Regions from separate parts of the Peribacillus sp. V2I11 genome, predicted to be linked through region 1. Evidence: riboswitches for the same ligand, from Rfam matches in the RefSeq annotation. Region 1 holds a riboswitch; the other holds the start of a gene.
What was found. Region 1 has a riboswitch for ZMP and ZTP ahead of QFZ73_RS07930 (glutamate/serine transporter AimA). Riboswitches for the same ligand answer to the same signal wherever they lie in the genome.
Positions count from the first base shown of each region.

Region 2: linked by a shared signal. The riboswitch ahead of QFZ73_RS16650 (phosphoglycerate dehydrogenase) and the one ahead of QFZ73_RS07930 (glutamate/serine transporter AimA) in region 1 are both predicted to bind ZMP and ZTP.

Region 1 covers NZ_JAUSYW010000001.1:1,645,396-1,648,563, forward strand. Annotated here, with positions in the region: gene QFZ73_RS07930 (glutamate/serine transporter AimA) at 1-1,505, opposite strand, end outside; ZMP/ZTP riboswitch at 1,558-1,636, opposite strand; gene QFZ73_RS07935 (amino acid permease) at 2,228-3,168, opposite strand, start outside.
Region 2 covers NZ_JAUSYW010000001.1:3,407,638-3,410,805, forward strand. Annotated here, with positions in the region: gene QFZ73_RS16640 (VOC family protein) at 1-413, shown strand, start outside; gene QFZ73_RS16645 (GNAT family N-acetyltransferase) at 496-1,011, opposite strand; ZMP/ZTP riboswitch at 1,405-1,483, shown strand; gene QFZ73_RS16650 (phosphoglycerate dehydrogenase) at 1,621-2,820, shown strand; gene QFZ73_RS16655 (hypothetical protein) at 3,077-3,168, opposite strand, start outside.

The DNA of each region.
Region 1 (3,168 bases):
CCAAGTGCCAGACATGCGATGACCACCATATCCCAGCCAAATGTAAGAATATTTTTTCCGCCGAACTTCTCACTTCCAATATAAGAAATCAAAATCATACAACCTAAGTAAAGAAGCATCCAAACACCTGATAAAAATTGTTTTTTGAATCCATTCCATTTATTTTTAGCTTGATAATAAAAGTAAATAGGTAGTCCAATGGCAATGATGAAAACGACTTCTCCTGTTAATGGCCAACGCGCCCAGTATAAAGTAAGCGATGCAAAAACAAATCCACAAGGTGCAATAATAGAAGCACCTTTTAAGTGAAATGGACGGTTAAAATGAGAAGCAGTACGTCTTAATGTTGCCAATGCAACTGGCCCCATGATATACGAAATAAGTGTAGCAACTGAAATCACTTCAGCAAGTACGCCCCATCCGCGGAATAAAAATAAAAAGATAAAACATACGCATAAGTTTAATAACATCGCTGGACGAGGAACACCATAAAGTGGATGTAATGTACCAAAGATATTCGGTAAGTACCCATTTTTCTGCATTCCATAAAGCATTCGCGAAGTTGTAGCTGTATAAGTGGCACCTGAACCAGAGGGTGATACAAACGCATCTACATACAATACAATAGCTAACCAGTTAAGACTAAGAGCAATTGCCAAATCTGCAAAAGGTGAATTAAAATTCAGATGACTCCATCCGTTCACGATCATAGACGGATCGACTGCACCGATAAAAACAACTTGTAAAATAACGTATATAAAACCTGCAATTAGAATAGACCCAATAACAGCAATAGGTATAGACTTATTCGGCGACTTCGCTTCTCCTGCCATATTAACGGGACTTTGAAATCCGTTAAACGCAAACACTATACCAGAAGTAGCTACTGCTGTTAAAACGCTTGCCCAACCATATGGTGCGATTCCTTGAGAACTTGTAAAGTTTTCACCATGAAATCCAGCAAAAAATAACGATCCTGCCATTACACCTGGAACAATTAATTTAAAAATAGTAATAAATGAATTTGCCTTAGCAAAAAGGTTAACTGTCCAATAATTGACGAAGAAATAGAACAATAGTAGTAAAGAAGCTATGAATAATCCTTTGGTCGTCAAGATATTGTTATCAACTAAAGAATGAGACCATCTGGCCCATTCCCAAGGCCACGTACTCATATATTGTACCGAAGCAATTGCCTCAACGGTAATAGTCGAAGCGATGGATATCCAGTTCGCCCACGCAGCTAAAAATCCAATAAAAGAGCCATGAGAATATTGAGGATACTTAACCATACCTCCAGCTTCAGGAAACATTGCCCCAAGCTCTGCGTAAGATAATGCAATAAATAAAATTACAAGCATACCGATAATCCAAGAAAAAATAGCTGCTGGTCCAGCAATCTGGGCAGCTTTCCACGCTCCGAACAACCAACCTGAGCCGATAATAGAACCTATACCTGTCATAGTTAAAGCAAAAGTCCCCATCTTTCTATGCATATTACTCATCTCTACCTACACCTCTTCCTAGGAAAATAAAAAACACTTGATCTATAAATCAAGTGTTTGCCCAGGCGCGCGGCTTATACTCTATATGCTCCCCCATGGTACTCCATGTTGCGCCAGTTACATATAGGAAAATAGCTTTTTTTTTAGTATATAGGATTATTTTGAATTTCACAACACTTGAAAAACATTTATATTTTATCTATAATCTTATTTATCTTTCGTAATTTCCTATCTATATTCATTTTAATTTGAAAAAAACAGGTGAATTAAGGTTTAAAAAACAAACATTCGATTTACAGAACACATGCTACATCAATATAATCATTTTCCCTTTAACATTATACTTGAAAATCTTTAAGAGCTTATACGTGCAAAATAAACCGTTCATATTTTACAAATTATATCCAAACATTCACATAGAGGCAATGCACCAGGTAGTTAAAATTTTATTGGATCTAACAGAGGAAATTCTTGAAATCCTCCATACCTTTATTGAGCATTTTTCTACAATAACTGTTCTTTTCTTCCTCAAAAAAAAGTCATGCACAAGTTGGGAAAATGCCTGAGGGAAGAAAATCTCTCTTTGCTTTGTCCACAATTTATGCACAACTTTAATTAGTGTCTATTATATTTAAGTATGTTAACGTTTCCTTAAACAAGATGATGTCCCTATATCCTTATAAAAGAATAACTCATCTTTTTATTGAAATGGCACGAGGCTTCTAACTGGAAATCTCATCATCGGATTTAACATCCAATGGTGTTCGTTTATCCATTTTCAGCATGTAATAACTTGCCACGACCAAGGCTAGGAAAACGATCCCGACAACCAAGGAAATCCGGGTACTCGGATTGAACCACATACCCACCAGCACCATCAGCAAAAAGGCTATTGTCGCATAGTTACTGTATGGGGCCAACGGCATTTTGAACGGATGCTTCTCCATTTCAGCGGCATTTACCTTTCTGAATTTAAGCTCACTGATAAGCAAGACAAACCATGGAATCATCCCGGGCAATACACTCGCACTGTACACATAAAGGAATAATTGAGGCGGTGCAAGGTAATTCAGGATAACCCCGATGCCCAATCCTAATAGTACAGCGATCGTACAATAAGCCGGCACTCCATTTTTAGATACTTTGGCAAAGATTTTCGGTGCCTGGCCGTTCAATGCCAGTGTGTAAAGCATACGCCCTGCACTGAAAATACCACTGTTGCATCCAGACATTGCCGCAGTGATTACTACAAAGTTAATGATGCCTGCCGCCGCAGTGATACCGACTTTAGCAAAGGTTGAAACGAATGGACTTCCGATATCATCTAGTTTATCCCAAGGATAAACCGTCACGATGACGAATATGGCACCAATATAGAAAATTAAAATGCGCCATATGATTGATTGGATCGCTTTTGTTACGGTCTTCGTTGGATTTTTTGCTTCTCCGGCTGTGATGCCGATAAGCTCAACGCCTTGATAGGAAGCCACGACAAGCGAAAGCGCAAAGAAGAATCCTGTCCATCCTCCCGTAAAGAAGCCGCCATTTGCCCATAGATTCGATAATCCAATCGCATCCCCGCCATTCCCTATTCCAAAGAAGATAAGGCCAAGGCCGGCAATGATCATCAATACAATCGTTATGACTTTTATAAGCGCAAACC
Region 2 (3,168 bases), 1.8 Mb from region 1:
GAGTTCAAGCAGAAAAGATCTTTGTAAACTTGCCTGTTAAAGATTTGGATGCCTCAGTGGAATTTTTCACAAAGGTCGGCTTTGAATTTAACGAGCAAATGACCAATGAAAATGCGACATGCATGGTTATCAGCGAGTCCATATATGTCATGTTATTGGTGGAAGATTACTTTAAAACGTTTACCAAGAAGGAGATCCCGGATTCTGCATCGAGTACGGAAGCCATCGTCGCCCTGTCCGTTAAAAGTAAGGAAGAAGTCGATGAGATCGTGAATAGGGCACTGGATGTTGGCGGAAAGCCTTTTAATGAAGCCATTGATCATGGTTTCATGTACGGTTGGAGTTTTCTGGATATCGACGGACATTCTTGGGAAGTATTTTACATGGACGAAAGCGGATTCAATCAAAATTAAATCAAAAGCAAGGCACAATCCTTCACGAAGGATTGTGCCTTGCTTTTGAAGTGTTAAGTTAGCGATCTTACCTGAAGTTCATTCATGACAATACTGGGCTAATGTCTTTCCACTCATAAACCAATAGTTTCAATTCAGCATCAGCCATTTTGATTTTTTCGGTTTTAAGCAATTCAGCACCAAATGCCTCATAGAAGTATCGAGAATCATTATCCTCAAGCACCTCTACGAAAATTGTCTTAAATCCCAGTTCTTCGAATTTAAAGAATAATTCTTTGATGAGTTTCTTACCTATCCCCATTCTTTGAAAATTTTCGAGGATATATATCGCAGTTAAATCACCAGAATCCTCAACTTGATTTTTTTCCCTTTTACCGCCACTTATAAATCCTGCTATTTCTCCCTCGTTATTTTCTGCAACATAAATATAATTTCCTTCACCGGATATATTCTTTTTCCATAATTCTGTCCTCTTCTCATAAGACAGATTATCTAAAAAATCCATCGGCATTATATCTTTATATGTAGATCGCCAGCAATCCACATGGACTATTGCTATCCCTTCCGCATCTGCAACCGTTGCCTCCCTAATTAGCATATTAGTTCCTCCTTTTTAAGTTTGCTATACTCCTTGTTTTTTACTAATATTATCCATTTCGCAACTAATTGGCCCGAAATAATCATCCATTAATTCTTGGAAAATAAACTAGATAAAAAACACCTTGGAAATTATATGTAAGCCATTCATTAAAGAATGAAAGATCCAGAATTTTAACATGTATGTCACAGAATATATTCTGGAAATTTATTCCGATTGAAACAGCCATGTTTCGGAGATAAAACTATAGTTTTCGTCGATATATTCCTATTTTCGGAGATAAAACTGTAAGTTTCGCAACCATGGTGAGTTGTGAATTCTGCAAAAAAAGAGATAAACCTTTAAAATGATATTGAAGATTGCTGAATAATTTGATAGAATAAAATAAATGAAAAGACTATGTGCAACTGGCGAAACACGGATAACCGTGAGGGAACACATAGTGTCGTAGCCGTTCGCCTGGGCAGAGGTAAGGGATTTTATCCCTTGCCTCTTTCTGTATATTAACAGATAGTGAAGGTTTAAAGTATGCAGATTTTCATGGGCTTAAAAATCTTGTCAGTATTTTGAAATTTCAAAACTATCATAATCAAAAGAGGAGCAAACAAAATGAGCACACTACTTTTAGAAAAAGTCAAAACGATCAAAGCGTTAAATAATATTGCCGAAAGCGGGCTAAATGTATTCAACAAAGGCGATTTTAAAGTCGACAATGACAGTGAAAACCCTGATGCGATCGTTCTTCGCAGCTTTAACATGCATACTATGGAATTCGGCGATCAGTTAAAAGCAATTGCAAGGGCAGGTGCAGGAGTCAATAATATTCCGGTCGAAAAGTGCACAGAGCAAGGAATTGTCGTTTTCAATACACCTGGAGCTAACGCAAACGCTGTAAAGGAAATGGTGCTGACGTCATTAATGGCTTCATCTCGTAACCTGTTTGCCGGTGTGGCCTGGACAAAGACGCTGGAAGGCGAAGGAGAACAAATTCCAAAGCTTGTTGAAGCAGGAAAGAAACAATTCGTTGGTAAAGAAATCAAGGGAAAAACTCTTGGCGTAATCGGTTTGGGAGCGATCGGTGCACTTGTAGCGAATGATGCCCTGGATTTGGACATGGATGTCATTGGGTTTGACCCGTTCATCTCTGTTGATACAGCTTGGAATTTGTCCCGCAATGTACAGCGCGCCATGACGATTGAAGAATTGTTTGCAGAATCTGATTATATTACCGTACACGTTCCATTAACAGACGACACAAGAGGAATGTTTAACCAAGAAACGTTCAGCATCATGAAGCCGGGCGTTCATATCTTGAATTTCTCACGCGGCGAGCTTGTGAATGAAAATGATATGCAAGCTGCACTTGAAAGCGGAAAAGTAGGCAAGTTCATTACAGACTTCCCGAATGAAAACGTGTTGAAAATGAAAAATGTCGTTCCAATTCCGCATCTTGGTGCCTCTACGCTAGAATCAGAGGAAAACTGTGCCATCATGGCTGCTCGTCAGTTGAAGACCTTTTTAGAAACAGGGAACATCAAGAACTCTGTGAATTTCCCTAATACTTCCCTTCCTTATACAGGAAACCGTCGTGTGGCAACTTTCCACGAAAACGTTCCGAACATGGTTGGGCAAATCACACTGGCTGTATCAAGCTTTAATCTGAACATCGCTGACATGGTTAACAGAAGCCGTGGGGGATATGCATATACGATCATCGACATTGAAGGTGAAGTAAACGGCGATATCATTCCTGGCTTGGAAGAAAAAATCAAACAAATCGAAGGCATCGTTACAACTCGCCTCATCTAATTGGAACCGGAAGAAAGATGATAAATACTGAAAGCCTCAATCCTTTTAAGGAGTTGGGGCTTTTTTTAGGTTTTTGAACAAAAACAAGCCACTTATTGTGGACCATATTAAACGGACTCACGTGTTGAGAACCTAGGGATTACAACGAACTCAGCCTGGCATGGGTTATGCCACGCAGCTTGATACATTCAGTTGAAGTCAAAACTTTTTTCATCACGATTTGCTTAGCATCGAAATTCTCCAAGATAAAAATCTGTCATGGTTTCACCTCCGTTTTTTCTTCATAATGTACAAACAACATCAAGTAGATTGCAAATAGAAGATGCAAATAAAGTGGAATATTCTTAT